3 regions of the Enterobacter quasiroggenkampii genome follow, and region 2 is predicted to be linked to each of the others. Evidence: riboswitches for the same ligand, from Rfam matches in the RefSeq annotation. Region 2 holds a riboswitch; each other region holds the start of a gene.

Region 1 (10,520 bases), 520 kb from region 2:
CCTGAGCGTCAGTCTTTGTCCAGGGGGCCGCCTTCGCCACCGGTATTCCTCCAGATCTCTACGCATTTCACCGCTACACCTGGAATTCTACCCCCCTCTACAAGACTCTAGCCTGCCAGTTTCGAATGCAGTTCCCAGGTTGAGCCCGGGGATTTCACATCCGACTTGACAGACCGCCTGCGTGCGCTTTACGCCCAGTAATTCCGATTAACGCTTGCACCCTCCGTATTACCGCGGCTGCTGGCACGGAGTTAGCCGGTGCTTCTTCTGCGGGTAACGTCAATTGCTGAGGTTATTAACCTCAACACCTTCCTCCCCGCTGAAAGTACTTTACAACCCGAAGGCCTTCTTCATACACGCGGCATGGCTGCATCAGGCTTGCGCCCATTGTGCAATATTCCCCACTGCTGCCTCCCGTAGGAGTCTGGACCGTGTCTCAGTTCCAGTGTGGCTGGTCATCCTCTCAGACCAGCTAGGGATCGTCGCCTAGGTGAGCCATTACCCCACCTACTAGCTAATCCCATCTGGGCACATCTGATGGCAAGAGGCCCGAAGGTCCCCCTCTTTGGTCTTGCGACGTTATGCGGTATTAGCTACCGTTTCCAGTAGTTATCCCCCTCCATCAGGCAGTTTCCCAGACATTACTCACCCGTCCGCCGCTCGTCACCCAGGAGCAAGCTCCCTGTGTTACCGCTCGACTTGCATGTGTTAGGCCTGCCGCCAGCGTTCAATCTGAGCCATGATCAAACTCTTCAATTTAAGTTTGATGCTCGTGAATTAAACTTCGTAATGAATTACGCATGTTCACTCAGAGACTTGGTATTCATTTATTGTCCGAAGACATTAAGAATCCATGTCACTTTGAGTGCCCACACAGATTGTCTGATAAATTGTTAAAGAGCAGTGCAACGCGGCTTTTGCTCACCGTTGCGAGGTGGCGTATATTACGCTTTCCTCTTTCAGAGTCAACCCGTTATTTCAGGATTTTTTCTCTTCAACCGAACCGCTTGTTGTGTGAAGTGATTCACATCCGCCGTGTCGATGGAGGCGCATTATAGGGAGTTCTCCGCAGGCCGCAACCGCTAAATGACAGAAAAATGACTGACTGCTGCATTCCACAGCAAAACCCCGCCTTATACCTTTTTACGCACAGACTTATCCACAATGATACGAAAAAGTAAAAATGTGCGAGCGTTGCGCAAACGTTTTCGTTAAAATGCTCGCGCTTAACAAGGATGCCTCGTCAGGTGTGTTAGATGAGTTTTTCACAGGAAAATTCATCTAACGCTCTCTGTAATCGTGAAATCCAGGGGATTTACCATGCAACAACGTCGTCCAGTCCGCCGCGCTCTGCTCAGTGTTTCTGATAAAGCCGGTATCGTCGAATTCGCTCAGGCACTTTCTGCACGCGGTGTGGAGCTGCTTTCCACAGGTGGAACCGCTCGCCTGTTAGCAGATAAAGGTCTGCCGGTAACCGAAGTGTCCGATTACACCGGTTTCCCGGAAATGATGGATGGACGCGTCAAAACCCTGCATCCGAAAGTCCACGGCGGTATTCTTGGCCGTCGCGGTCAGGACGACGCCATTATGGAACAGCACGACATCGCGCCGATCGACATGGTTGTCGTTAACCTCTACCCGTTTGCCCAGACCGTTGCCCGCGAAGGCTGCTCTCTGGAAGATGCTGTAGAGAACATTGATATCGGCGGCCCGACCATGGTGCGCTCTGCGGCCAAGAACCATAAAGATGTCGCCATCGTGGTAAAGAGCAGCGATTACACCACCATTATTAATGAGATGGACGCCAACGAAGGGTCGCTGACCCTGGAAACGCGTTTCGACCTCGCCATCAAAGCCTTCGAACACACCGCGGCGTACGACAGCATGATCGCCAACTACTTCGGTAGCCTGGTACCGGCTTACCACGGTGAAAGCAAAGATCCTTCCGGCCGCTTCCCGCGCACCCTGAACCTGAACTTCATTAAGAAGCAGGATATGCGTTACGGTGAGAACAGCCACCAGCAGGCAGCCTTCTATATAGAAGAAGAGGTAAAAGAAGCCTCTGTTGCAACCGCTCAGCAGGTGCAGGGCAAAGCGCTCTCCTATAACAACATTGCCGACACCGACGCGGCGCTGGAATGCGTGAAAGAGTTCAGCGAGCCGGCCTGCGTTATCGTCAAGCACGCCAACCCATGCGGCGTGGCGGTAAGCACGTCGATTCTGGAAGCTTACGATCGCGCATACAAAACTGACCCAACCTCCGCGTTCGGTGGCATCATTGCCTTCAACCGTGAGCTGGATGCGGAAACGGCTCAGGCCATCATCTCCCGCCAGTTTGTCGAAGTGATCATCGCGCCATCGGCCTCCGAGGAAGCGCTGAAAATCACCGCGGCAAAACAGAACGTGCGCGTACTGGTTTGCGGCCAGTGGGCAGAACGCGTGCCGGGCCTGGACTTCAAACGCGTAAACGGCGGTCTGCTGGTTCAGGATCGCGATCTGGGTATGGTGACAGAAGCCGACCTGCGCGTGGTGACCAAACGTCAGCCGACCGAACAGGAACTGCGTGACGCGCTGTTCTGCTGGAAAGTGGCGAAGTTCGTGAAATCCAACGCCATCGTCTACGCGAAAGAGAACATGACCATCGGGATAGGCGCAGGCCAGATGAGCCGCGTTTACTCTGCGAAAATCGCGGGTATTAAAGCAGGTGACGAAGGTCTGGAAGTCAAAGGCTCCGCCATGGCCTCTGACGCCTTCTTCCCGTTCCGTGATGGTATCGACGCAGCAGCCGCTGTCGGCATCACCTGCGTGATCCAGCCAGGCGGTTCAATCCGCGACGACGAAGTGATTGCCGCTGCCGACGAACACGGCATCGCGATGATCTTCACCGACATGCGCCACTTCCGCCATTAATTCCCGGAGCTGAAAATGAAAGTATTAGTGATTGGTAACGGCGGACGCGAGCACGCGCTGGCGTGGAAAGCGGCGCAGTCTCCGCTGGTGAAAACGGTCTTCGTGGCACCGGGCAACGCCGGTACCGCACTGGAACCCGCGCTGCAGAACGTGGCTATCGGCGTGACCGACATTCCGGCGCTGCTCAGTTTTGCCCAGAGCGAGAAAATCGACCTGACCATCGTCGGCCCGGAAGCGCCGCTGGTGATTGGCGTGGTGGATGCGTTCCGCGCAGCGGGCCTGAAAATCTTCGGCCCAACGGAAGGCGCCGCGCAGCTGGAAGGCTCCAAAGCCTTCACCAAAGATTTCCTCGCGCGTCATAACATCCCGACGGCGGAATATCAGAATTTCACTGAAGTGGAGCCTGCTCTGGCCTACTTACGTGAGAAGGGCGCGCCGATTGTTATCAAGGCCGACGGACTGGCCGCCGGTAAAGGCGTGATCGTCGCGATGACGCTCGACGAAGCCGAAGCCGCGGTTCAGGACATGCTGGCAGGTAACGCCTTTGGCGATGCGGGCCACCGCATCGTGATTGAAGAGTTCCTCGACGGTGAAGAGGCGAGCTTTATCGTCATGGTCGACGGCGAGCACGTTCTGCCGATGGCCACCAGCCAGGATCACAAGCGTGTGGGTAATGGCGACACGGGTCCTAACACCGGCGGGATGGGCGCTTACTCCCCTGCTCCGGTCGTGACTGACGACGTCCACCAGCGCACCATGGATCGCATCATCTGGCCTACCGTGAAGGGAATGGCAGCAGAAGGGAATACCTACACCGGTTTCCTTTACGCAGGTCTGATGATCGACAAGCAGGGTAACCCTAAGGTCATCGAATTCAACTGCCGCTTTGGCGATCCGGAAACACAGCCCATCATGCTGCGCATGAAATCCGATCTGGTGGATCTGTGCCTGGCAGCCTGCGATGGCAAGCTGGACGAAAAAACCTCCGAGTGGGACGAGCGTGCGTCTCTCGGCGTGGTGATTGCTGCGGGTGGTTATCCGGGCAACTACAGCACCGGAGATGAAATCCACGGTCTGCCGCTGGAAGAGAGGGAAGGTGCGAAGGTGTTCCACGCCGGTACGAAGCTGGCTGAGGACGATCGCGTTCTGACCAACGGCGGCCGCGTGCTGTGTGCAACCGCGCTGGGCCATACCGTGGCAGAAGCGCAGAAGCGCGCCTATGCGCTGATGGCGGATATTCACTGGAACGGTAGCTTTAGCCGTCAGGATATCGGCTATCGCGCGATTGCGCGCGAGCAGGGGGAGTAATTCCTCCTCGCCCTCACCCTCTCCCACGGGGAGAGGGAATCGTTCGTAGGCCGGATAAGCGTCAGCGCCATCCGGCTTAATCCACAGAACTCAGAAACTCTTCTCTGTCGGCTGCCAGGTGCAGAAGTCTTCGTTCGCCACCAATAGCAATTGAGAACCTTCCGGCGCTTCCAGCCACGCCACACTCACTTCCATTGATGAATGACGCTGACGGCGTTGAATGTGTTCGGTCGCCCAGGACTCGAGCTCAGGCTTGACCGTTTGCCCTTCGCAGGTCGTCACCGTCCCGTCATTATGCCAGCGCCCCTGGCGCAGCACGACGCGTCCCAGACGAAGCGCATCGCTGGTCTGGCGGATTTGTTCGGCCCGGTAACGGTAGAGGGCGATTTGATCGCTGGAAAGCTGCTGTTTTTGACCGCTGACTTCGCGCTGCATAAAGCTCAGCTCGCCATGGTCGTCAAAACGCACTTTCACGTGTTCGGGGGTCTTGCTGTAGACGTTCAGCTCAATCAGCGACAGGTCATCTCCCTGCCAGCGATACTCCGCCGTCGATGTATTGCCGCTATGCCACGGGCTAAAGGCAGAAAGCAGATGCACTTCGCCGCCGGAATCTTTACGCCAGATCCTGACCGCGCCCTGGTTGTCCGCGTAGCCGCTGGCGGTAAACGGCGGCAAAGCGGTGTCGTGGCTACAGGCTGACAGCAGCAGCATGCCTGCCAGCGCGAGCGTTCCGCGCCAGAAAGACAAAAGGGGCGTTGCCGCCCCTTCGCTAAAACTGTTCACTGCCACGCGTCTTACTTAACTGCGTCTTTCAGTGCTTTACCAGAAACAAATGCCGGCACGTTCGCTGCGGCGATTTTGATTTCTTTACCGGTCTGCGGGTTGCGGCCAGTACGCTCAGCGCGGTGGTTCACTTTGAAGGTACCGAAACCAACCAGTTGTACAGCATCGCCTTCTTTCAGAGACTCAGTAATAGCAGCCAGGGTAGATTCCAGAGCAGCTTTAGCCTGCACTTTAGACAGATCAGCCTTGTCCGCAATTACATCAATCAGTTGAGTCTTGTTCATAAGTTATCCTTTCAATGTGTTTATCGCTTGCTAAGCATCGAGTGCGACGAAAATGCCAAAAAAGCACTCTCCTGCATACACGCACCGATAGCCACTTTTTTTCGCCCCCCAAATGTAGACCAGACAAGGGGCGAAAGGGAAGAGTCGAGGAGCGACAAAACGGGCGTTATCTCAAGTTTTCTTATCTCATTGGTTAAAAATTATACCAATATTACTCTCGCCGGCCTCACGTAAGTCCGCACGCAGCCCTTTTATCAGTTCAATATCGCGTTCTTCACACTCTGCCAGCAGGCGGAAAATTTCCCACTGGATATCCCATTCTTGCTCAACGGCCGGGTTTGCGCGCAGCTCTTCATCGGTCATTTCGCGACCTTCCTGGGTCATTTCCAGCATCGCTACGGTAGTGATAGAGGCCTTACTGACTTCGATAGCGTGCTCCAGCGTCTCACCGCTCAGGCGGGAGTGGAGCAATTCGCTTAACGCCACACAGGCATCAATTGCCGGGTAGACGCCGTACAGGTCAAAATCATCCGCCACCGGAATCGCCTCTTCCAGCTTTTCGAGCTGAGAGTCGAAATTCACCTTCGCGTCTTTCACCGTCAGCGTTTCCCAGATCAGATCCAGAATACGGCGGTAGATATGGCCATCACCAAAGCCCGTCTGCTTGCAGAACGCGGCATAGTTGGGATACATGCGCTCGCACAGGCAAGCCATAAAGGTGACGTGCTGCCAGCTTTCCAGCTTTTCAAGGCGCAGGTGAATCGGGTTTTGTAGCATGATGATCTCTCGAATCGAAAATTAGGCGCAGTTTACCTGAATCATCGCTGAATTTCCTGCCAACGAACAAAAGCCGGACGCGAAGAGGCCACCGCGTCAGCCCAGCGCGTCGGCTCCGGTAAACGGTAGCCCTTCATGCAGCGTTGTACCCACGCCAGAGCACTGTCCATGCTCACCCGATGGCCGGTGGCGATGAACAGCGGATTACAGCGCGCCTTGCTGCGCCAGACCCACGCCAGCTGCTCGCCCTTATGGATGAGCGGCGCCAGCGCACCCGGCTCGGCGGAGAGTGGCTCAAACGCCCCGCACAGGCGTTTCTTGGCAACGCCAATGGTCGGCACATCCACCAGCAGCCCAAAGTGGCTGGCAACGCCTAAGCGGCGCGGGTGTGAGATCCCGTGCCCATCGACAAACAGCAGGTCAGGTTTTTGCGAGAGCTGCTCCCACGCTGCCAGCAGCGCGGGATATTCGCGAAAGGAGAGAAAGCCGGGAATATAGGGCATGGTGGTGGCAATACGCGCGACCTTGTACTCCACCAGCTCGAGCGAAGGGTACTTCAGTACCACCATCGCCGCTCGCGTCACGTCCCCACCCTGCTCGAACCCGACGTCTGCTCCGCCAATGTACTGCGGAGGATCCTTATCCAGACGATCCTCGCGGATCACCGATGAGGCCAGTTCGATTTGTTGAGCGCGTAGCGACGCGAGATCCATAACGACTCCTTACTTGTGATACTGGGCAGAAAGCCGATGCACCGCCTCCACAAATACGCCTGCGTGCTCTGGCGGTACATCCTGATGAATACCGTGGCCGAGGTTAAAGACGTGGCCTTCCCCCTGGCCGTAACCAGACAGTATAGTCGACACTTCTTCTTCAATGCGGGCAGGCGGCGCATAGAGCATGGACGGGTCCATATTGCCCTGCAGCGCCACTTTGTCGCCCACGCGGCGGCGGGCATCGGCAATATCGGTGGTCCAGTCGAGACCCAGCGCGTCGCAGCCGGTGGCGGCCATCGCTTCCAGCCACTGGCCGCCACCTTTGGTGAACAGCGTCACCGGCACGCGGCGACCTTCGTTTTCACGCAGCAGGCCGTCGACGATTTTATTCATGTAGTACAGGGAGAACTGCTGATAATCGCGGCCGGTCAGCACGCCGCCCCAGGTGTCGAAAATCATCACCGACTGCGCACCCGCCTTAATCTGCGCGTTCAGATAGAGCGTGACGCTCTTCGCCAGCTTGTCGAGCAGCGCATGCAGGGCCAGCGGCTCGGCGTACATCATCTTTTTAATCAGGGTGAAGGCTTTACTGCTGCCCCCTTCCACCATATAGGTCGCCAGCGTCCACGGGCTGCCGGAGAAGCCAATCAGCGGCACTTCGCCTTTCAGCTCGCGGCGAATGGTGCGCACGGCGTTCATCACGTAGCCCAGTTCACCTTCCGGATCGGGGATCGGCAGCTTGTCCACGTCGGCTTTGCTTTTGATCGGAGAGGTGAAACGCGGGCCTTCACCCGTTTCAAAGTACAGGCCCAGGCCCATGGCATCCGGAATGGTCAGAATATCCGAGAAGAGGATCGCCGCATCCAGCGGGAAGCGGCGCAGCGGCTGGAGCGTCACTTCACAGGCCAGCTCGGCGTTTTTGCACAGCGACATAAAATCGCCCGCCTGCGCGCGCGTGGCTTTGTATTCTGGCAGATAGCGTCCCGCCTGGCGCATCATCCACACCGGGGTGACATCAACGGGCTGTCGCAGCAGCGCACGCAGATAACGATCGTTCTTCAGTTCGGTCATTTTTGCAGTTCCTTAAGCGTCATGGCCTCAGTGTAACACTACTCATACTCGGCCCGACACATCGCTACGGTATCTTCTATCAGCCGGCGCGCCACGGTGCCCGGCGGTGGTAACAGCGGTAAATCGTCGTAGCGATACCAGTTCGCGTCCAGCAGCTCTTTCTGATCGATAACGATCTCGCCGCTGTCGTATTCGGCCATAAAGGCCGTCATCAGCGACTGCGGGAACGGCCACGGCTGGGAGGTGACGTAGCGCAGGTTCTTCACTTTGATCCCGCTCTCCTCCATCACCTCGCGCGCCACCGCCTGCTCCAGCGTTTCGCCCACCTCGACGAAGCCGGCCAGCACGGTGTGAACGCCGTTGCGATGGCGGGTATGTTGCGCCAGCAGGATGGAATCCTCCCGGCGGATAGCGACGATAATGCACGGCGCAATCTGCGGATAGTAGCGTTCGCGGCAGTGGCTGCAGAGCATCGCCCATTCGGTTTTGCTCGGACGCATGGTATGACCGCAGTAGCCGCAGTATTTGTGCGAGCGATAAAACTCCGCCAGCTGCACGCCGCGCCCCGCCAACTGGAACAGGCCCACGTCCAGATCCAACACCTGGCGAACGGATCCCATATCCTGACGACGCGCTTGCTGGATCAACCACACGGGCTCACCCTGCCACTCGCCGATCTTTAGCGCTGGCTGGCCCACGAGATCGAACGTTTCCGCCGCACCGTAGGGCAGTTCTCCACCGGGCAACCATAATTTTTGTTCGTGGCTGACGATCCACCAACCCAGATCTGATTTTTCAATAATACGATCCATATCTATTGCACTACCTTCGCTTCACTGACATGTTGTTAGCATTGTGGTTACATTCTGGATAAGCAGATTCAATCCTACACTTTGCGGAGTCGACCATGTTAAACCAGCTAGAAAGCCTGACTGAGCGCGTTAGAGGAAGTAACAAACTGGTGGATCGCTGGCTTCATGTGCGCAAGCATCTACTCGTGGCTTATTACAATCTGGTCGGCATTAAGCCTGGCAAAGAATCGTTTATGCGGCTGAACGAAAAAGCGCTGGATGATTTTTGTCAGGGCCTGGTCGACTATCTGTCTGACGGCCATTTCAATATTTATGAACGCATTATCCGCGAAATGGAAGGGACAACGCCGTATTTAGCGGCCAGCAAACTCTATCCGCTGCTGGAGGCCAACACCCAGCAGATCATGGATTACTATGATTCCACGCTCGAGAATGCCATCGATCACGATAACTACCTTGAGTTTCAGCGGGCATTATCCGACCTCGGTGAAGCGCTGGAGGAGCGATTCACGCTGGAAGATAGACTGATTAGCCTCGTCCTGGATGCCAGTCCCGAAGATAACGTCGCGCGCCCGGCTTGAGTTCTTAATCGTTAACGAGTAATTTACAACCATTCGCCCCTCTCACGAGGGGGATTTTTCTTGTCGGAGTGCCCAGAGCGAAAGCCGGGCTGAGACCGTTAATTCGGGATCCGCGGAACCTGATCAGGTTAATACCTGCGAAGGGAACAAGAGTCACACTGCTGTTGTATCGCCCCCCCGGGCGATCCTCTCTTGCTTCATCCGTCGTCTGACAAGCCATGTCCTTCACTTTTGGAATGAGCTATGTCTACTGCAAAACTGACCCGCCGCGAACAGCGCGCACAGGCCCAACACTTCATCGACACCCTGGAAGGCACCGCTTTCCCGAACTCGAAACGCATCTATATTTCCGGCTCGCAGGCCGATATCCGCGTCCCGATGCGCGAAATCCAGCTCAGCCCGACGCTTATCGGCGGCAGCAAAGAGAATCCGCAGTATGAAGACAACGAAGCCGTACCGGTGTATGACACCTCCGGCCCGTACGGCGATCCCTCTGTTACGATCAACGTTCAGCAGGGTCTGGCAAAGCTGCGCCAGCCGTGGATAGAGGCGCGTAACGACTGCGAAGAACTCAGCGTACGCAGTTCTGCGTACACCAAAGAACGCCTGGCCGACGACGGTCTGGACGCGCTGCGCTTTACCGGCCTGCTGACGCCAAAACGTGCCAAAGCGGGCAAATGCGTGACCCAGCTGCACTACGCCCGCCAGGGGATCGTCACGCCGGAGATGGAGTTCATCGCCATCCGCGAGAACATGGGCCGCGAGCGTATCCGCAGCGAAGTGCTGCGCTACCAGCATCCGGGAGAGGGCTTTGGCGCGCGCCTGCCGGAGAACATCACGCCGGAATTTGTGCGTGACGAAGTGGCCGCCGGCCGCGCGATTATCCCCGCCAACATTAACCACCCGGAATCCGAGCCTATGATTATTGGCCGCAACTTCCTGGTGAAGGTTAACGCTAACATCGGTAACTCGGCCGTCACCTCCTCCATCGAAGAAGAGGTGGAAAAGCTGGTCTGGTCAACGCGCTGGGGCGCGGACACGGTAATGGATCTCTCCACCGGCCGCTATATTCACGAAACCCGCGAGTGGATCCTGCGTAACAGCCCGGTTCCGATTGGCACCGTCCCGATTTATCAGGCGCTGGAGAAGGTCAACGGCATTGCCGAAGATCTGACCTGGGAAGCGTTCCGCGACACGTTGCTGGAGCAGGCCGAGCAGGGCGTCGACTACTTCACCATTCACGCGGGCGTGCTGCTGCGCTACGTGCCGATGACCGCG
Region 2 (10,520 bases):
TATGTGGTCTGGCGCGCTGTGTAGAAAAAGATATCGACGTTGCAGCCGAGTCACTGAAAGTGGCCGAAGCGTTCCGTATCCATACCTTTATTGCCACCTCGCCCATGCACATCGCCACCAAGCTGCGCAGCACGCTGGATGAGGTGATTGAGCGCGCGGTGTACATGGTGAAACGCGCACGCAACTACACCGATGACGTTGAATTCTCCTGTGAAGATGCAGGCCGTACGCCAATCGACGATTTGGCGCGCGTCGTGGAAGCCGCCATTAACGCGGGTGCCAAAACCATCAACATCCCGGACACCGTCGGCTACACCATGCCGTTTGAGTTCGCCAACATCATCACCGGCCTGTATGACCGCGTTCCAAACATTGATAAAGCGATTATCTCCGTCCACACCCACGATGATTTGGGTCTGGCCGTGGGCAATGCTATCGCCGCCGTCCACGCTGGCGCGCGTCAGGTAGAAGGCGCGATGAACGGCATCGGCGAACGCGCGGGCAACTGTTCGCTGGAAGAAGTGATCATGGCGATCAAAGTGCGCAAGGACATCATGGACGTGCACACCCGCATCAATCACAACGAGATCTGGCGCACCAGCCAGACCGTCAGCCAGATTTGCAACATGCCTATTCCGGCCAACAAAGCGATTGTCGGCACTGGCGCCTTCGCGCACTCCTCCGGTATTCATCAGGATGGCGTGCTGAAGAACCGTGAAAACTACGAAATTATGACCCCGGAATCCATCGGCCTGAACCAGGTCCAGTTGAACCTGACCTCCCGTTCCGGACGTGCGGCAGTGAAGCACCGCATGGAAGAGATGGGCTATAAGGACAGCGATTACAACATGGATCAACTGTATGACGCGTTCCTGAAGCTGGCCGACAAAAAAGGGCAGGTGTTCGACTATGACCTGGAAGCGCTGGCCTTTATTAACAAACAGCAGGAAGAGCCAGAGCACTTCCGTCTGGATTACTTCAACGTGCAGTCCGGATCCAGCGACATCGCCACCGCCTCGGTCAAGCTGGCCTGCGGAGATGAAATTAAAGCAGAGGCAGCTAACGGTAATGGACCTGTCGATGCGATTTACCAGGCCATCAACCGCGTTACCGAGTACGACGTTGAGCTGGTCAAATATGACCTGACGGCCAAGGGCCATGGCAAAGATGCACTGGGCCAGGTCGACATTGTTGTGACCCACAATGGCCGCCGCTTCCATGGCGTGGGTCTGGCGACCGATATCGTTGAATCCTCCGCGAAAGCGATGGTGCATGTGCTGAATAACATCTGGCGCGCCGCCGAAGTCGAAAAAGAGTTGCAACGCAAAGCTCAGAATAAAGAGAACAACAAGGAAACCGTGTAATGTCGAAGAATTACCATATTGCTGTGTTACCGGGCGACGGTATTGGCCCGGAAGTGATGGCACAGGCGCTGAAAGTACTGGAAGCCGTTCGCGCGCGTTTTGCGATGAAAATCACCACCAGCCACTACGATGTGGGCGGTATTGCGATTGATAACCACGGTACGCCACTGCCAAAAGCGACCGTGGAAGGCTGTGAAAATGCCGATGCCGTGCTGTTTGGTTCCGTCGGTGGTCCAAAATGGGAACACCTGCCGCCAGCAGAGCAGCCAGAGCGCGGCGCGCTGCTGCCGCTGCGTAAACATTTCAAACTGTTCAGTAACCTGCGTCCGGCGAAGCTGTACCAGGGTCTGGAAGAGTTTTGCCCGCTGCGCGCCGATATCGCCGCTAACGGTTTCGACATTCTGTGCGTACGTGAACTGACCGGTGGGATCTATTTCGGTCAGCCAAAGGGGCGCGAAGGCAGCGGTCAGCATGAAAAAGCGTTCGATACCGAGGTGTATCACCGCTTCGAAATTGAACGTATCGCCCATATCGCGTTTGAGTCGGCGCGCAAACGCCGCCATAAGGTGACCTCGATTGATAAAGCGAACGTGCTGCAGTCTTCCATTCTGTGGCGCGAGATCGTCAGCGAAGTCGCTAAACAGTACCCGGACGTTGCGCTGTCGCACATGTACATCGACAACGCGACCATGCAGCTGATTAAGGATCCGTCCCAGTTTGACGTGCTGCTGTGCTCCAACCTGTTCGGCGATATTCTTTCTGACGAGTGCGCGATGATTACCGGCTCGATGGGCATGCTGCCATCCGCCAGCCTGAATGAAGAAGGCTTCGGCCTGTACGAGCCTGCGGGCGGCTCCGCACCGGATATCGCCGGCAAAAACATCGCTAACCCGATTGCGCAGATCCTCTCTCTGGCCCTGCTGCTGCGCTACAGCCTGGATGCAGGCGATGCAGCAACCGCAATTGAAAACGCCATTAACCGGGCGTTAGAAGAAGGCGTTCGTACCGGTGATTTAGCACGCGGCACGGCGGCAGTCAGTACCGATGAAATGGGCGACATTATTGCCCGCTATGTCGCTGAAGGGGTGTAATCATGGCTAAGACGTTATATGAAAAGTTGTTTGATGCGCACGTTGTCTACGAAGCACCAAACGAAACCCCACTGCTGTATATCGACAGACATCTGGTACACGAGGTGACCTCTCCTCAGGCATTTGACGGCCTGCGCGCGCACAAGCGTCCGGTACGCCAGCCGGGTAAAACCTTCGCGACGATGGATCACAACGTTTCCACCCAGACTAAAGACATTAACGCCTCGGGTGAGATGGCGCGTATCCAGATGCAGGAGCTGATTAAGAACTGCAATGAATTTGGCGTTGAGCTGTACGACCTGAACCATCCGTATCAGGGCATCGTCCACGTGATGGGCCCTGAGCAGGGGATTACCCTGCCGGGCATGACCATCGTCTGCGGTGACTCGCATACCGCAACCCACGGCGCGTTTGGCGCTCTGGCGTTCGGGATTGGCACTTCCGAGGTGGAACACGTGCTGGCGACGCAGACCCTGAAGCAGGGTCGCGCCAAAACGATGAAGATTGAAGTGAAGGGCAAAGCGGCACCAGGCATTACCGCGAAAGATATCGTGCTGGCGATTATCGGTAAAACCGGCAGCGCAGGCGGTACCGGCCACGTCGTTGAGTTCTGCGGCGACGCTATTCAGGCGCTGAGCATGGAGGGTCGCATGACCCTGTGCAACATGGCCATTGAGATGGGTGCCAAAGCCGGGCTGGTCGCGCCAGATGAAACGACCTTTAACTATGTGAAGGGCCGTCTGCACGCGCCGAAAGGGCAGGATTTTGACGACGCGGTAGCCTACTGGAAAACCCTGAAAACCGACGACGGGGCAACGTTTGATACCGTTGTCACGCTGCAGGCAGAAGAGATTGCCCCTCAGGTGACCTGGGGGACCAACCCGGGTCAGGTGATTTCCGTCAACGACGCCATTCCCGATCCGGCTTCCTTCGCCGATCCGGTCGAGCGCGCCAGTGCGGAAAAAGCGCTGGCCTATATGGGGCTGAAGCCCGGCGTGCCGTTGACCGACGTGACCATTGATAAGGTGTTTATCGGCTCCTGCACCAACTCCCGTATCGAAGATTTGCGTGCGGCGGCAGAGATCGCCAAAGGCCGTAAAGTCGCGCCGGGCGTGCAGGCGCTGGTCGTTCCAGGCTCCGGTCCGGTGAAAGCCCAGGCGGAAGCCGAAGGTCTGGATAAGATCTTTATCGAAGCAGGCTTCGAGTGGCGCCTGCCAGGCTGTTCCATGTGTCTGGCCATGAACAACGATCGCCTGAATCCGGGTGAGCGCTGTGCCTCCACCAGCAACCGTAACTTTGAAGGCCGTCAGGGCCGCGGTGGGCGCACCCATCTGGTCAGCCCGGCAATGGCCGCCGCTGCGGCAGTCACCGGCCATTTCGCCGACATTCGCAGCCTGAAATAAGGAGACAATCATGGCAGAGAAATTTACCCAACATACAGGCCGGGTTGTCCCCCTGGACGCCGCGAACGTCGATACTGACGCCATTATTCCTAAGCAGTTTTTGCAGAAGGTGACGCGTACCGGTTTTGGCGCGCACCTGTTCAACGACTGGCGTTTCCTGGACGACAAAGGCGAAGTGCCTAATCCGGAATTCGTTCTGAACTTCCCGGAATACAAAGGTGCCTCCATTTTGCTGGCGCGGGAAAACTTTGGCTGCGGCTCGTCGCGTGAGCATGCGCCCTGGGCGTTGACCGACTACGGCTTTAAGGTGGTTATTGCCCCAAGCTTTGCGGATATCTTCTACGGCAACAGCTTCAACAACCAGCTGCTGCCGGTGACGCTGAGCGATGAGCAGGTCGATGAATTGTTTGCGCTGGTTAAGGCCAATCCGGGCATGTCGTTTGAAGTTGATCTGGAAGCGGAAGTGGTGAAAGCCGGGGATAAGACCTACAGCTTCAGCATTGATGCGTTCCGCCGTCACTGCATGCTGAACGGTCTGGACAGCATTGGTTTGACGCTGCAGCACGAAGACGCCATCTCAGCGTATGAGAAAAAACAGCCTGCGTTTATGGGCTAAAGGCAATGGCCCGCGAAATGCGGGCCATTGATAAGGGTGCGTTGAGGCTCAACCACTCTGGAGAGGCGGGGAAACTTCCCCGCCCATACCGCTAACGTTTTGCTTCGTAAGCCAACACTGCCGCCATTTCTGTTTTCTCCTGTCTGAAATGCAATTCACACAACGAATCACGGACCATCCAGGTGAAGATCAACAACGTCGTACAGATCAGAAATAAACCTAACAGCAGAGTACGTTTTGGCATTCCAGCCTCCTTATTGCTTTTCGGCAATGAAGAGACTAACCTCGCAATGTTGGTTGTGAAGTTGGTCTCCCCATCAATCTTTTGATGTGGGACTCTCCACTGTTTGCCTCTTGCGAAAGCCTGAGGCAAACAGCCTCAAGCACCCGCCACGCACTCTATTCCCCTTCGTGATCTCTGTCAGAATGTCGTTCCAATTTGTGAAGCCGTCTTCCAGAATCACACGTCTTTTACCCGGCAGGTCAGCAGGAGCGTCACAACGGATATCGCCGCAATCACCCAGTAAACCGACGTATGGCCATAGCTTTGCGCCAGCGCGCCCTGGATCACACCGGCCAGAATCACCCCGGTTGAAATACTGTTCGTAAAGAGCGTCGTGGCCGATCCCGCGCGTCCGGGCATCAGATCCTGAAACCAGAGCATGCCAATTCCGGCGACGATCCCAATGAACACGGCATTAAACAGCTGCAGCGCCAGCAGCGCTTCGCGCGAGTGGAATAAGATCAGCCCAAGATAAAACAACACCCCGGCAGCAACCGCAACCACCATCATTTTGCGTTTACCGAAACGCTTAACGTAATAGCCCGCCAGAATCATTGCCGGAATTTCCAGCCCGGCAGCGGTCCCCATTAAGATCCCCGCAAGCTTGTCCGGTAAGCCCAGATCGCTGCTGATCCACAGCGGCATGTCGATGATGTACATGGTGTTGCAGGTCCACATCAGCGTGGAGGCAATAAACAGCATACGGACGTTCTTGTCCTGCCAGCCGCTCACCTGGGTGAGAGGCTTGTCCGTTGTCTGTTCGACGCGCGCCACGGATGGCAGCGCGAAGGCTATCAGCGCCAGGCTGATGACAAAAATCCCGGCCGCGATGGTGAACATGGTGGTAAAGCCGTAGTTCAACGCCAGCATAAAGGCCAGCGGCGGACCAATGACCCACGCCAGCGAGAGCTGGGCACGCATCACCGAGCTGAACATCACCACTTCCCGCGCCGAGCTATCCGCATATTCCCGCGCCAGCGCAAACAGCTGCGGCATGGCGGTATTCGCCAGCGATGCCAGCAGCACGCCGCAGGTAATGAGCGTCAGGTAATGACGGTTGAAAGCAAAGAGCAGTGCGTTACCCACGGCCATGGCGCAGCAAAAGAGGATCAGCTTGCGGCGATCGCCCTGGCTGTCCGATCGTTTCGCCAGCGCGAGGCTGACCAGGATCCCGGCAATCGCGTTAACGGTATAAAACAGCCCTACCCAAAACGGCTGCGCCCCCACCTCGCGGCTGAGAAACAGGCTCAGCGTCGGCGCCTGCAGCGCCCCCGCCACGCCCATCATAAAGGCCACCAGCATAAAAGCGACATACACGCCGTTCAGGCGTCGCCCCATCGTCATCAACCACAGCATGCGCAAGTCCTTGTGAAAGCGAATCGAAATTGGGTGAAAGAATAAACGAAAAAAGCCAGCAAAAACATTTTGCTGGCGGGTGATAAGCACCAATACTCAGTCACACATGATCGAGGCGAGTCAGCGAGAAGAGGCCGGTTTCGTAACGTCCCACTGCATCAGTTCTTCTAACATTTTCAGCCGTTGCTCTGCACACTGGCGGGCCAGCCAGGACGATCCTTTTGTCGCTGAAAAGTACTGCTGATAAAACTGACGTGCGGTAGACCTCTTCATCATTTACCTCCTCGCTTCATCGGGAAGCATTATTGGCCTAATATAGGGATTAATAAATTGCTGGTTTTTTGTCAGGAGTTCCCCTTTTATGCCTTCCGGTCGTCTGCAGCAACAATTTATCCGCCTCTGGCAGTGCTGCGAGGGGCAATCGCAGGAAACGACGCTCAACGAGCTGGCCGACCTGCTTAGCTGTTCCCGCCGTCATATGCGTACGTTGCTCAATACCATGCAGCAGCAGGGCTGGTTAAGCTGGGAAGCGGAAGCGGGACGCGGGAAACGCTCGCGACTGACCTTTCTCTACACCGGGCTTGCATTGCAGCAGCAGCGTGCAGAAGACCTGCTCGAGCAGGACCGCATCGATCAGCTGGTCCAACTGGTGGGCGACAAAGCCGCCGTGCGCCAGATGCTGGTTTCCCATCTCGGACGCAGTTTTCGTCAGGGCCGACACATTTTGCGGGTGCTCTACTATCGGCCAATGAAAAATCTGTTGCCCGGCACGGCGTTACGCCGCTCAGAAACCCATATGGCCCGGCAAATCTTCAGCGGCCTGACGCGGATAAATGAGGAAAACGGGGAACTGGAGGCGGATATCGCGCACCACTGGCAGCAGCTTTCCCCGCGCCACTGGCGCTTTTTCTTACGCCCTGGCATCCACTTTCACCACGGTCGCGAGCTGGAGATGCACGACGTCATCGCCTCTCTGGAACGCGCCCGCAGGCTGCCGCTCTACTCGCATATTTCGCGCATCCACTCCCCTACGGCCTGGACGCTGGATATTGAGCTGTCGCAGCAGGACAAGTGGCTTCCCTGGCTGCTGGGCTATGTACCGTCGATGATTTTGCCCGGCGAGTGGGAATCGATGAACAATTTTGCCAGCCTGCCAATTGGCACCGGCCCCTACGCCGTGTCCCGCAATAACAGCAATCAGCTGAAAATCCGCGCGTTCGATGACTACTTTGGCTATCGGGCGCTGATCGACGAAGTGAACGTGTGGGTATTGCCGGATCTCAATGAAGACCTGAGCTGCGGGCTGACGCTGGAAGGCCCCACCACGGGAGAAAAGGCCGTGGAGAGCCGCCTGGAGGAGGGATGCTACTATCTTCTCTTTGACCGCCGCACCCACCGCGGAGCAAACCAGGACGTCCGGAAGTGGATCAGCCACGTGTTGTCCCCTTCCAATCTGATCTACCATGCGGAAGCGCAGTACCAGACATACTGGTTCCCGGCGTACGGCCTGCTTCCGCGCTGGCACCACGCCCGCCCGTCGCACTGCGACAAACCCGCAGGGCTGGAGTCCATCACCCTGACCTACTACCGCGAGCATGTTGAGCATCGTTTTATCGCGAGGATCATGACCCGCCTGCTGGCAGCCGAGGGGGTCAGGCTGGACATCAGGGAAGTGGACTATGACGAATGGCATCAGGGGGAAATCGCCAGTGATATCTGGCTCAACAGCGCTAATTTTACCCTGCCGCTCGATTTTTCCCTTTTCTCGCATTTGTATGAAGTCCCGCTGATCCAGCACTGCATCGACCGTGACTGGCAGCAGGATGCCGCCCTGTGGCATGCGGGCGAGATGAATCTTGCCGTGTGGTGCCAGCAGCTGCTGGCCGAGCAGGCGATCGTCCCGTTGATCCACCACTGGCTGATGATTCAGGGCCAGCGCAGCATGCGTGGCCTGCGGATGAACACCCTGGGCTGGTTTGATTTCAAATCCGCCTGGTTTGCGCCCCCGGAGCCATAACGCTTTCGTAATATTCACCAAATCATTACAATAGCGCCGTTCTCAACGGGGTGCTGCATCACAGATGTGCGCTGAGATAATACCCGTCGAACCTGATCCGGATAACGCCGGCGAAGGGATTTGAGGCTGTCGCTCAAAATCCTTTGCCACTCAACCCTGAGGTGCAAAGTGTTAAAAAAAGTTCTCCCCCTGCTGGCGCTGTTCGCGCTGCCCGTTTTAGCCAAACCCGTCCTGACGGTCTACACCTACGACTCTTTCTCTGCCGACTGGGGCCCTGGCCCGGTTGTCAAAAAAGCCTTTGAAGCTGACTGCAACTGCGAGCTGAAGTTCGTGGCGCTGGAAGATGGCGTTTCACTGCTCAACCGTCTGCGCATGGAAGGGAAAAACAGCAAGGCTGACGTGGTGCTTGGTCTGGATAACAACCTGCTGGAAGCCGCCTCGCAGACCAAACTGTTTGCCAAAAGCGGCGTCGCAGCAGAGGCCGTTAACGTGCCTGGCGGCTGGAAGAACGACACCTTTGTGCCGTTCGACTACGGCTACTTTGCTTTTGTTTACGACAAAAACAAGCTGAAAAACCCGCCGAAGAGCCTGAAAGAGCTGGTGGAAAGCGACCAGAAGTGGCGCGTGATTTATGAAGATCCGCGGACCAGCACGCCAGGCCTGGGTCTGCTGCTGTGGATGCAGAAAGTCTACGGCGATAAGGCGCCGGAAGCGTGGCAGAAGCTGGCTGCCAAAACCGTGACCGTGACCAAAGGCTGGAGCGAAGCCTATGGCCTGTTCCTGAAAGGTGAAAGCGACCTGGTGCTGAGCTACACCACCTCCCCGGCTTACCACATTATCGCCGAGAAGAAAGATAACTATGCTGCCGCAGATTTTGCGGAAGGGCACTATCTGCAGGTGGAAGTGGCCGCGCGTACCGCTGCCAGCAAGCAGCCGGAGTTGGCCGAGAAGTTCCTGAAGTTTATGGTTTCGCCGGCATTCCAGAATGCCATTCCCGCAGGCAACTGGATGTATCCGGTCACCAGCGTTGCACTGCCTGCAGGTTTTGAACAGTTGACCAAACCGAAAACCTCGCTGGAGTTTACGCCGCAGCAGGTCGCCGCGCAGCGTGCCGCATGGGTAAGTGAATGGCAACGCGCCGTCAGCCGCTAATTCCCGGCTGGTTGCTTCCCGGGCTGCTCGCCGCCGTCGTAATGGTGGCAGTCAGCCTGGGGGCTTTTCTTGCGCTGTGGTTTAACGCGCCGGAGAGCGACCTGCTCGCTCTCTGGCACGACAGCTACCTCTGGCACGTCATTCGGTTCTCTTTCTGGCAGGCGTTTCTTTCTGCCCTGATGTCGGTGCTCCCGGCGATTTTTCTTGCACGCGCGCTGTATCGGCGGCGTTTCCCCGGCAGGCAGGCTCTGCTGCGCCTGTGCGCCATGACGCTGATCCTGCCCGTGCTGGTGGCGGTATTTGGCATTCTGAGCGTTTACGGTCGCCAGGGGTGGCTGGCTTCGCTGTTCGGCCAGCTTGGTCTGGAATGGTCATTCTCGCCTTACGGACTGCAGGGCATCCTGCTGGCACACGTCTTTTTCAATATGCCGATGGCAACGCGCCTCTTTTTGCAAGCGCTGGAGAACATTCCCGGCGAACAGCGCCAGATTGCCGCCCAGCTCGGCATGCGCGGCGCGTCGTTCTTCCGCTTTGTCGAATGGCCGTGGCTGCGCCGCCAGCTCCCGCCCGTAGCGGCATTAATCTTCATGCTCTGCTTTGCCAGCTTTGCCACCGTGCTGTCACTTGGCGGCGGGCCGCAGGCCACCACCATTGAGCTGGCGATTTACCAGGCGCTGAGTTACGACTACGATCCCGGTCGCGCCGCACTGCTGGCGATAGTCCAGATGGCGTGCTGCCTTGCACTGGTTCTGTTGAGCCAGCGGCTGAGTAAAGCCATTCCCGCTGGTAGTCATCAAATAACCGGCTGGCGCGATCCGCAGGACAGCCTGCACAGCCGCGTCAGTGATGTTATCCTGATCGCGCTGGCGCTCCTGCTGCTGTTGCCGCCGCTGCTGGCCGTTATCGTTGACGGTCTAAACCTTAATCTCCTGTCCGTCCTGCAACAGCCCGTCCTCTGGCAGGCCACCTGGACCTCGCTGCGTATCGCGCTGGCTGCCGGATTACTGTGCGTCATCCTGACCATGATGCTGTTGTGGAGCAGCCGTGAGCTTTACGCCCGCCAGGCGCAAAAAGCCGGACAAATGCTGGAGCTGACGGGCATGCTGATTCTGGCGATGCCGGGGATTGTACTGGCAACGGGCTTCTTTTTACTGTTCAACAGCACCCTCGGCCTGCCGGAAAGCGCCGACGGCATCGTGATCTTTACCAACGCCTTAATGGCCATTCCTTACGCGCTC
Region 3 (10,520 bases), 2.4 Mb from region 2:
TAAACCATCTTCTAAAGAACCACGTTCTAAACCACGGATAATATTTCTGATAATTCATTGCTGACATGTCAATATTAAAAAAACTGTCGTATTTATTAATGCAATAAATTAAATCATCATCGTCTGCATAATCTTGAAGAATATCATCAAGCTCTAACGGTATCAGCTTTCCTGTGAATGTACCTGACACAGGTAACTCTTTACGGAATAGCTCTAAAACTTCCTGATCTGTTACCATATGCGATCTTTCTCGTGTGCGATTGTGTTGTAGTCACGAACGGTTTTATAAACGATTTGACTAATATCGCTCGCTACTATAGCCCAACCAACAACAGGTAATCCACGCCCTACAAAAGCGCCCAGGTTAGTAACATATTTAGGCCTAAGTGTTGTTATGCTCGCTTCTGTAAGGGTTGGAAGTCTTACAGGTAATTCAGTGTTAAGAAGTTGGCGAAGGTATTTTGATGCTATTGACGTACCCGCTGTGGTTCCGTAAGGTTTACCTCTTGTTTTTAATAATGGCAGACCCAGAATAATACAGCTCATTAATATAACATCTTTAATTCCGCCAAATTGATCGTTAACTCTATCCAGTAAAATCCAAAAAAATAACTCTCCTGCAGTGATATTGCATACGCCACGATAGAAATATGTTCCATTTAATTCTTCTACTGTATCCATCAGTAACCCTTTAGTTTCAGGTAACATGTTGATTAATCGTACTGCGTGCAAGTACAAAGGGGAAGCTGTTTTTATGAAAAAGAACTTAAAATCAAAGTGCTGTTGGCTAAATGATAAAAGTTATGTGTGCAGGCTATACATTGAGACAGTCGCATACCAGTGAGTTATATAAGGGAAAGAGAAGGAAATTCATTAGCTACTGCTCAATACCATCTCTTACAATGTTAATTATTTTCTTATCTGTGAAGGACCTTTTAGTTGTTTAACTAAAAAGACAGTGAGTAATAGAATGTCGTTGTTCTTTCTGAGCACTCGAAGTCTTTCGCTCCTGCCTTGCGTGAAGAATCATTATCCGAAAGAGTGGGCTTGCTTGAGCCAGCAACTTCCCCTAATCTGGCAAAAAGTAAGCTAATGCTTACCAAATGACTCGGGGTGCCCTTCTTTGTGAAGGCTGAGAAATACCCGTATTACCTGATCTGGATAATGCCAGCGTAGGGAAGTCAGATGCCTTCCCGGTCATCGCTTCTTCACGCAAGGCAGGAGCGAACCCATGCAGCCTGACCTGCTCGATTTACACGTTTTACATCACTTCCGCACCCGTTCTCCGCTGACCCATTGTATGACCAATGACGTCGTACAGACCTTTACGGCCAACGTTTTGCTGGCGCTTGGCGCATCCCCGGCGATGGTGATCGAGGCCGAAGAGGCCGAGCAGTTTGCCGCGATAGCCGATGCGCTGCTGGTTAACGTTGGCACGCTGACCGCGCCGCGCGCCCAGTCGATGCGTCGGGCAATTGAAAGCGCGGTGGCGGCAGGCAAGCCCTGGACGCTGGACCCGGTTGCCGTGGGCGCCCTGGCGTTCCGCACCCGCTTTTGCCATCAAATTCTTGCCCTGAAACCGGCGGCCATTCGCGGCAATGCCTCCGAAATCCTTGCTCTTGCCGGGATGAGCGCCGGCGGGCGCGGCGTCGATACGACCGATACCGCCGCCAGCGCGGTGCCTGCTGCCCAGGCGCTGGCCCGGCAGATCAATACGATTGTGGTGGTCACCGGCGAGGTGGACTACATCACGGACGGGCAACGTACCCGAACGGTTACCGGCGGTGACCCGCTGATGACGCGCGTGGTGGGCACCGGGTGCGCGCTTTCTGCCGTTGTGGCGGCGAGCTGCTCGCTGCCGGGTGACCGGCTGGATAACATCGCTGCCGCCTGCGGATGGATGAAACGAGCCGGAACGGTCGCCGTTGCGCAGTCGCGTGGCCCAGGCAGTTTTGCCAGCGCGTTTCTGGATGCGCTCTACACGCTGGAGGAGCAGGCATGAAGCGAATTAACGCCCTGACCATTGCCGGCACCGATCCCAGCGGCGGCGCGGGTATCCAGGCAGACCTGAAAACCTTCTCGGCCCTTGGCGCGTACGGCTGCTCGGTCATTACCGCGCTGGTGGCGCAAAACACGCGCGGCGTACAGTCGGTCTACCGTATCGAGCCGGATTTTGTTGCCGCGCAGCTGGATTCTGTGTTCAGCGACGTGCGCATCGATACCACCAAAATCGGCATGCTGGCCGAAACGGATATCGTTGAAGCGGTGGCCGAGCGGCTTAAACGCTATCAGGTGCAAAACGTGGTGCTGGATACGGTGATGCTGGCGAAAAGCGGCGATCCGCTGCTCTCCGCCTCTGCCGTGGAAACGCTGCGCAAAAAGCTGCTGCCACAGGTGGCGCTCATCACGCCCAATCTGCCGGAAGCCGCCGCGCTGTTGGGCACATCGCACGCGCAAACGGAACGCGAGATGAAAGCGCAGGGCAACGCGCTGCTGGCGATGGGCTGCGGGGCGGTGCTGATGAAGGGTGGGCATCTGGATGACGCGGAAAGCCCGGACTGGCTCTTCACCCGCGACGGCGAAGTGCGCTTTACCGCGCCACGCGTGCAGACCAAAAATACCCACGGCACGGGCTGTACGCTCTCGGCCGCGCTGGCGGCGCTGCGTCCCCGGCATGAAGGCTGGGCCGAAACGGTGCGCGAAGCGAAAGCCTGGCTCTCGGCGGCGCTGGCAAAAGCCGATACTCTGGAAGTCGGTCACGGTATTGGGCCGGTTCATCATTTTCATGCATGGTGGTAAGCCAGTATACTGGCAGGAAACACCACGCCTGAGAAAACAGAGATGGAACAAGCGCATACCCGGTTAATCGCTCAACTGAATGAACGGATCGCCGCGCCCGATAACACGCCGCTGTACCTGAAGTTTGCCGAAACGGTAAAAAATGCGGTGCGCAGCGGGGTGCTGGAGCACGGGAATATTTTGCCTGGTGAGCGCGATCTGAGCCAGTTGACCGGGGTGTCGCGCATCACCGTGCGTAAAGCGATGCAGGCGCTGGAGGAAGAGGGGGTGGTGACGCGCGCCCGTGGCTACGGGACGCAAATCAACAATATCTTCGAATATTCGCTGAAAGAGGCGCGCGGCTTCTCACAGCAGGTGGTGCTGCGCGGCCAAACGCCAAATACGCTCTGGGTTAACAAGCGGGTGGTGAAATGCCCGGAAGAGGTGGCGAACCACCTGTCGATCTCCCCGGACAGCGAGGTCTTTTTGCTCAAGCGCATTCGCTATGTGGATGACGATGCGGTGTCGATTGAAGAGTCCTGGGTCCCGGTCGGGTTAATTCCCGACCCGGATGCGATTGGTATTTCTCTCTACGACTACTTCCGCAGCCAGAATATCTTCCCGCAGCGCACCCGCTCAAGGGTGAGCGCCCGCATGCCGGACAGCGAGTTTCAGGCGCACATTAAGATGGATGAAAAAATACCGGTGCTGGTGATCAAGCAGGTCGCGCTTGACCAGCAGCACCGGCCGATTGAGTACAGCATCAGCTACTGTCGCAGCGACCTATACGTCTTTGTGTGCGAGGAGTAATTCCTTGCGCGTCGGGGCGCAATCGCCGCCGCGGTGGCTGACAACCCATGACGCCACGGCATTCCCCAGCAAAACGGCATCTGCCAGTGACCATCCCGCAGCCAGCCCGGCAAGCGTGCCGCCCGCGTGGCTGTCGCCTGCACCAATGGTATCCACAACCGTAGCCGGAAACGCCGGAACAACGCCTGAGGCGTCACCGTCATACCACGTAGCACCATCTTTATCATGGCGCACAATCAGCGCGGCGCCAAAGCGCTGCTGCCACACTTCACCCAGGTTTTCAGCCTCTACGCCCAGTCTTTCAGCCGCGAGTTCCGCTTCCTGACGATTGAGCGACACGATTGGCCTGCAGGCCATGATTCTCTCCATCAGCGCATCAGGAACATCCGCGATGCGTGGGCCGAAATCGATGAAGGCCGTCACGTCCTGTAATCCCTCCAGCCAGCCTGTCAGCAGTTCACCGCACGGTGAGGCCAACTGATAGCCGGACAAATACACCAGGCTGTTTTGCGGGACGTGAAGCGCATCCAGCCAGCGCTGCTGCCATTGGTTCTCCACGCCGCTAAAGGACATAAAGGTGCGTTCGCCGTCAGGCTCAACCAGCGCCAGGCACCAGCCGTTATCGCCCGTCTCGGCCTCCACAGCGCTGTGCAGATCCTGCTTCGCCATGGCGTTGCGGATAATATCCGCCCACACGCCGTGCCCGACGGGCAGAGCGTTTTGCGCCGTAATGCCGAGTCGCTTCAGGGCAATGGCGATATTCAGCGCGCAGCCGCCAATATTCACGCCCTGCTGCTTAAGTTCGATATCGCACCCGCGCCAGGGCAGGGCGTAGGCGTCGGCGATGACGTCAATCACCGCTGCGCCCAGCACCGTCACCGGGCGCGTGGCGTGCAGATTTTCGAGACGTTGGGCAAATGCATTCATACGCCCTCCCTTTGCTCCCTGAAGTGCAGCAGTTTCTCGCAATAATGGCCGAAGTTGAGCTGGTTGACGGCATCGAGTTCGGCTTTGAGCGCCGGGTCAATCGCCTGCACACCGTGGAGCGCACCGCAGATGGCCGTCGCCATGGCGCCAATGGTGTCCGTATCACCGCCCAGATTGGCACATAAAATGGCGCAGCGGTTCGGGTCGGTTCCCGCCAGTTCCACCATCGCAATGGCCGCCGGAACGGACTCAATGGTGCTGGTTCCCGCGCCAATCAGCTGATAAACCTGCTCGCTGGCGGAATCAATACCGTGGGCTTCCCGCACGGTCTTAAGCGCCAGCTCAATACGCGCCGCCAGCGACGCGCTGAAAGTGGTGGTTTTCATCTCCTGCGCATAGCGGGCGATCCCCGGCAGGGCATTAACGATGTTCTGCCAGCTTTCGCCGTCGATGGCGCGGGATACCGCCCAGGCAATCACCACCGCGCCGGCAATGGCGAGGTCCGATTTATGGGTCGGGCTGGAGGCTAGCGCCACCTGTTCAACAAAGTGTTCCAGCCGCGTCGCCGGGAGCAGGCAGCCCAGCGGGGAGGCGCGCATCGCCGCCCCGTTCGTCACGCCGTTGTTTTCCAGTTCGCTCACCGGCTTCCCGTCACGAATCGCATTAAGCGCGATTTTTGAGGTCGGGCCGAGCACATTCTTGTTGAACGCGTCGAAATCCAGCGCCCAGTTCAGGATATGCTTGCCGATAACGTCTGCGTTAATCTCCCCGTCGCACTCAATGATCGCATCGGCGAGGCACAGCGCCATTGAGGTATCGTCGGTGAACTCTGCCTGCCCGAAATAGCAGGCCGCGTTATTTTCTGCCGGGCCGGGTAAAAAGCGGTCGATCCAGCCGAAGTGCGCTTTGACGCGCTTTCTCGGCCACAGCTCCGACGGCATGCCCATCGCATCCCCTAACGCCTGCCCGTAAAGGGCACCGAGAACACGTTCTTGTTTCATTTAACTTCCCCTTGTGTCAGCGCGGTATCGCCATCAACCACCTCAATAGCAGTGATCTCTTTGTCCGATTCGCGGAAAAACAGCATAAACAGCACGGCAATCACGGCAATCATGATTGCGCCAAATGCCCACATTCCGGCCCAGTTGAAGGTCAGCCCATTCACCGGCTCTTTATATGCGAACATTTTTTCCATCATCACGCCGCCCAGGCGGTAACCCAGCAGGCTACCAAAGCCCTGGCAGCACAGCGTAATCAGGCCTTGCGCGGCGGTACGCATGTGCACCGGCGCTTTTTTATCCACGTAGATGTACGCGGTAACGTAGTAGAAGTCGTAGCTCACGCCGTGCAGCAGAATGCCGAGGAACAGCAGGGCGTAGGTGAAGTACTGTTCCGCACCGCCGTAAACGAAGAACCCGTAGCGGATGGCGGCCGTGATCAGACCCAGCAGTAAGACCTTCTTAATACCAAAGCGTTTGGTAAAGAACGGCAGCGCCAGCATAAAGAAGATTTCAGAGAACTGGCCGAGCGTCATCCAGCCGGTGGCGTTTTTCATTCCCACTTCGGTGAGATAGCCGTTGGCGAAGATGTAATAGAAGGCCAGCGGCATGGCGAACAGAAACGAGCAGAAGAAGAACACGAGGAAGTTTTTGTCGCGCAGCAGGATCAGCGCGTCCAGCCCCAGCATCACTTTGAAGTCCAGCTTGCCGGTACTTTTCGGCGGCGTGTTCGGCAGGAAGAGGGCAAACACGCCGAGCAGGGCGGAGCTGGCTGCCGTCATCAGCAGAGGAATATTGGTATCGGAAATATCGCTATAGCCCAGCATCTGCGGCAGGAAGCCGCACGCCAGCCCGGAGGCGATCCAGCCGATAGTGCCCATTACGCGGATACGCGGGAAATCGGCCTCGACGTCATCCACGTTCGCGAAGGCAATACTGTTGGTCAGCGCGATGGTGGGCATATAGGTCAGGGAGTAAACCAGCAGCAGCGGGAAGAAGGTGCTGAACTGGGTTTGTTGTGCGGCGAAGTACATCAAAATCGCGCCGGCAAACATCAGCACCGCCAGTACTTTCTGCGCGGCGAAGAAGCGGTCCGTCAGCGATCCGACCAGAATTGGGGAGAGGATTGCGGCAATGGCGGTACAGGCATAAGACCAGCCGATTTCCCCGGCGGTAAAACCGCTTTTGCTCAGCCACAGCCACAGCGGCACAAACCACGCGCCCCAGATAAACCATTCAACAAACATCATGAATGACAGTTGGACTTTCGTTTTCATTTTTTAATCCTGCATGTCAGAGAGGGTACGCCTTTAACATACCATTCTATAATACCTTTTAAATACCTTTGTGGTGATTGTTTGATCAATGTAACAGTTTTGTTGTACACGAATCGAGCCAGCAGATTGTGCTGAAAAAAAATGCAAAAGGTGGAAAATCTGTTAAGTCGGTACCAGGCTTAGTCTGCCCATAAATAATGGGACTGGATAAACACACACCGACACGACGTCGGACTTACGGGAGTATCACATGACTGATATTGCGCAGTTGCTTGGCAAAGACGCCGACAGCCTTTTACAGCATCGTTGTATGACCATTCCAGCCGACCAGCTCTATCTGCCGGGTCATGACTACGTCGACCGCGTGATGGTCGATAACAACCGTCCGCCTGCGGTTCTGCGAAACATGCAGACGCTCTACAACACCGGGCGGCTCGGTGGCACCGGATATCTCTCCATTCTGCCGGTAGACCAGGGCGTTGAGCACTCGGCTGGCGCCTCCTTCGCGGCGAATCCGCTCTATTTCGATCCGAAGAACATTGTTGAGCTGGCGATTGAAGCGGGCTGTAACTGCGTGGCCTCCACCTACGGCGTGCTGGCCTCCGTCTCGCGTCGCTATGCCCACCGCATTCCGTTCCTCGTGAAGCTGAACCACAATGAAACCCTGAGCTATCCCACCGAATATGACCAGACGCTCTACGCCAGCGTCGAGCAGGCGTTCAATATGGGGGCGGTTGCCGTTGGGGCGACGATTTACTTTGGCTCTGAACAGTCCCGTCGTCAGATTGAAGAGATCTCTGCGGCGTTTGAGCGCGCACACGAATTGGGTATGGTCACCGTGCTGTGGGCGTACCTGCGTAACTCGGCATTCAAAAAAGACGGCGTGGATTACCACGTGTCGGCCGATCTTACCGGCCAGGCGAACCATCTGGCGGCGACCATTGGCGCAGACATCGTGAAGCAGAAAATGGCCGAGAATAACGGCGGCTATAAAGCGGTGAACTTTGGTTACACCGATGACCGCGTTTACAGCAAGCTGACCAGCGATAATCCGATCGATCTGGTGCGCTACCAGCTGGCGAACTGCTATATGGGACGTGCAGGGCTGATTAACTCCGGCGGCGCGGCGGGCGGCGATACTGACCTGTCAGACGCGGTACGTACGGCGGTTATTAACAAACGCGCGGGCGGCATGGGGCTGATCCTGGGTCGTAAGGCGTTTAAGAAATCGATGGCCGATGGCGTGAAGCTGATCAATGCGGTGCAGGACGTCTATCTGGACAGCAAAGTCACGATTGCCTGACCTGAGGGCGAAGCGTAGGCCGGGTAAGGCGAAGCCGCCACCCGGCAATACCATCAGCGCAAAAGCACACAGTCCGGCGGCAACCGACACTGCAGCGCGCCGGGCAACACCTCAATGCGGAACTGTGTTCCGCTTAGCGGCTCTCCGTCGAGGTTAAACGTCATCCCGTGCGGGGCATTGACCTCAAACCATGCGGATTTCCCATCAATGATATTCGGACTCTCTTCCGGCTGCGTCAGCGTGGTAAACAGCGCGGGCAGAAGGCCGTCGCCCGTGAAAATCCGCAGCTGTAGCTGACCGTCATTGATCAGCGCCTCCGGGCACAGCTGCTGACCTCCGCCAGCCTGTCGACCATTGCCAATGCCAATGACCAGCGCGTCACCCTGCCACTGAAAATCCTCGCCGCGAATTTCGCAGCGGTCAGGCTTGAGGGTATCCATGCGCATCAGACCGTGGATCAGATACGACACGCCGCCCAGCGCCGCCTTCAGTTTTTCCGGCGTTTCGCTGGTGATGCGCGTGCCGAACCCGCCGGTGGCCATATTGATAAAGCAGGTTTTGTCATTCACCTGCGCAATATCTACCGCGGTGGCTTTACCGAGGATCGCCAGCTGGAGCGCTTTTTCTAACGCCTCCGGGATCCCTGCGCTGGTGGCAAAATCATTGGCGGTGCCGAGCGGTAAAATGCCCATCACCGGGCGGTTTGCCGGGGGCAGGTCGATCAGCGCTGACGCGATCTCATTGATGGTGCCATCGCCGCCGCCGGAAATGATGGTGTTGACGCCAAGCCCGAGGGCTTCATTGATATAGCGTGCCGCGTCGCCTTTTTCCCAGGTTACCCTGACGTGGATGCGCGCGCCGTCGTCACGCAAATCCTGAATTGCCTGACGCAGGAGATCGTTGCCCGCACTTTTGCCATTGAGAATCAATAAACTGTCTGGATAGGTTGCCATCCGCGCTGCTCCCTTTTTTAGCGTTAGTAAGAGTGTATAGCAGAGAGGAAAAAAGCGGGTAAGAACAGGATGAAAGGAACAAAATAAGCCCGAAAGCGCGTTACACTCCAGCGATGATATTAACGTAATCACAGGAAAGTGATGATGAATAAAATTTTGGTAAGCGCGTGCCTGATGGGCTTCAGGGTTCGTTATAACGGAAGTGAAAAAGCGAGAATGAACGCGCAACTCGCTCGCTGGCAACAGGAACAACGTCTGGTTATCCACTGCCCTGAACTGGCTGCCGGGCTGCCTGTACCGCGTCCTCCGGCAGAGATTATGTCCGCTGATGGCAAAGACGTAATGCGCGGGCAAGCCAGAATTATTGAAAATACCGGGCAGGACGTGACCGCACATTATCAGCTTGCAGCCTGGCTTGCGCTACGCGCTGCTCAGGAGTCGGGGTGTAGCGCTGCATTATTAACCGATGGCAGCCCAACGTGCGGCAGTGAGTTTATTTATGACGGATCGTTTCGCGGCATACATCAAGCGGGGAAGGGGGTTGCGGCATCGTTGCTCGCAGAGCATGGGATCGCCGTGTTCTCAGAGAAGCAAATCGACGAACTCATTGCCTGGATTGAGGAGAGAGAAGGCAAAAAATAAGCCCGCGTAAGGGAGATTACGCAGGCTAAGGAGGTGGTTCCTGGTACAGCTAGCATTTATGGGTTATGTTTTTCAGCGGGGGGATAATACCCGTATTGAACGAAGCGGTATGTGATCCGATTCTAAGAATTATCCCAGCGCGAAAAAATTTCCCTGATTGACTATTTGCCGTGTGGGTTACGGGTGCTTTCACCGTTGAAGTTACGCATCAGCAGCGCGAACTTCAGCTCCACCTCTTCCGGAACCGGCAGCCAGACGGTATGCCCGTCACCCGGCGCCACCTCAATCGCTTCGCCTTTGCCATTTTCCAGATGCTCCAGCGTGAAGTTCATGTTGCCCTGCGGGGTCATCAGCTCCAGGCTGTCGCCTTTGGTGAACTTGTTTTTCACCGCGACGGCCGCCAGCGCGCCTTTACGCTCGCCGGTGAAGTCACCGACAAACTGCTGGCGCTCGGAAACGGAGTAGCCGTGCTCGTAGTTCTGGTAGTCGTCGTGGGTATGACGGCGCAGGAAGCCTTCGGTATAGCCGCGATGCGCCAGGCCTTCCAGAGTTTCCAGCAGGCTGGTATCGAACGGTTTACCGGCGGCCGCATCGTCGATGGCTTTGCGGTATACCTGCGCGGTACGCGCGCAGTAGTAATAGGATTTGGTGCGGCCTTCAATCTTCAGGGAGTGCACGCCCATCTGGGTCAGGCGCTCGACGTGGGCGATGGCACGCAGATCTTTCGAGTTCATGATGTAGGTGCCGTGCTCGTCTTCAAAGGCGGTCATGTACTCGCCCGGACGTTTGGCTTCTTCAATCATAAACACGCTGTCGGTTGGCGCGCCGATGC

The links. A riboswitch is a leader RNA that binds a small molecule or an ion and turns the genes downstream of it on or off. The one in region 2 is predicted to bind thiamine pyrophosphate.
Region 1: linked by a shared signal. The riboswitch ahead of thiC (phosphomethylpyrimidine synthase ThiC) and the one ahead of thiB (thiamine ABC transporter substrate binding subunit) in region 2 are both predicted to bind thiamine pyrophosphate.
Region 3: linked by a shared signal. The riboswitch ahead of thiM (hydroxyethylthiazole kinase) and the one ahead of thiB (thiamine ABC transporter substrate binding subunit) in region 2 are both predicted to bind thiamine pyrophosphate.

The regions. Positions count from the first base shown of each region.
Region 1 is NZ_CP143745.1:826,001-836,520, reverse strand. It holds rRNA gene V1572_RS04005 (16S ribosomal RNA) at 1-759, opposite strand, end outside; gene purH (bifunctional phosphoribosylaminoimidazolecarboxamide formyltransferase/IMP cyclohydrolase) at 1,321-2,910, shown strand; gene purD (phosphoribosylamine--glycine ligase) at 2,926-4,218, shown strand; gene V1572_RS03990 (DUF1481 domain-containing protein) at 4,309-5,001, opposite strand; gene hupA (nucleoid-associated protein HU-alpha) at 5,013-5,285, opposite strand; gene V1572_RS03980 (YjaG family protein) at 5,472-6,062, opposite strand; gene nfi (deoxyribonuclease V) at 6,104-6,775, opposite strand; gene hemE (uroporphyrinogen decarboxylase) at 6,785-7,849, opposite strand; gene nudC (NAD(+) diphosphatase) at 7,888-8,661, opposite strand; gene V1572_RS03960 (Rsd/AlgQ family anti-sigma factor) at 8,757-9,242, shown strand; TPP riboswitch at 9,297-9,405, shown strand; gene thiC (phosphomethylpyrimidine synthase ThiC) at 9,486-10,520, shown strand, end outside.
Region 2 is NZ_CP143745.1:1,341,059-1,351,578, reverse strand. It holds gene leuA (2-isopropylmalate synthase) at 1-1,364, shown strand, start outside; gene leuB (3-isopropylmalate dehydrogenase) at 1,364-2,455, shown strand; gene leuC (3-isopropylmalate dehydratase large subunit) at 2,458-3,858, shown strand; gene leuD (3-isopropylmalate dehydratase small subunit) at 3,869-4,474, shown strand; gene V1572_RS06420 (Hok/Gef family protein) at 4,566-4,718, opposite strand; gene V1572_RS06415 (sugar efflux transporter) at 4,935-6,113, opposite strand; gene sgrT (glucose uptake inhibitor SgrT) at 6,234-6,386, opposite strand; gene sgrR (HTH-type transcriptional regulator SgrR) at 6,475-8,130, shown strand; TPP riboswitch at 8,167-8,267, shown strand; gene thiB (thiamine ABC transporter substrate binding subunit) at 8,299-9,282, shown strand; gene thiP (thiamine/thiamine pyrophosphate ABC transporter permease ThiP) at 9,258-10,520, shown strand, end outside.
Region 3 is NZ_CP143745.1:3,702,666-3,713,185, reverse strand. It holds gene V1572_RS17770 (DUF1493 family protein) at 1-238, opposite strand, end outside; gene V1572_RS17765 (STM2901 family protein) at 232-681, opposite strand; TPP riboswitch at 1,100-1,196, shown strand; gene thiM (hydroxyethylthiazole kinase) at 1,232-2,002, shown strand; gene thiD (bifunctional hydroxymethylpyrimidine kinase/phosphomethylpyrimidine kinase) at 1,999-2,799, shown strand; gene V1572_RS17750 (GntR family transcriptional regulator) at 2,842-3,588, shown strand; gene V1572_RS17745 (PfkB family carbohydrate kinase) at 3,562-4,515, opposite strand; gene V1572_RS17740 (ADP-ribosylglycohydrolase family protein) at 4,512-5,516, opposite strand; gene V1572_RS17735 (nucleoside permease) at 5,513-6,790, opposite strand; gene fbaB (class I fructose-bisphosphate aldolase) at 7,041-8,093, shown strand; gene yegS (lipid kinase YegS) at 8,147-9,046, opposite strand; gene V1572_RS17720 (DUF523 domain-containing protein) at 9,188-9,688, shown strand; gene yegQ (tRNA 5-hydroxyuridine modification protein YegQ) at 9,850-10,520, opposite strand, start outside.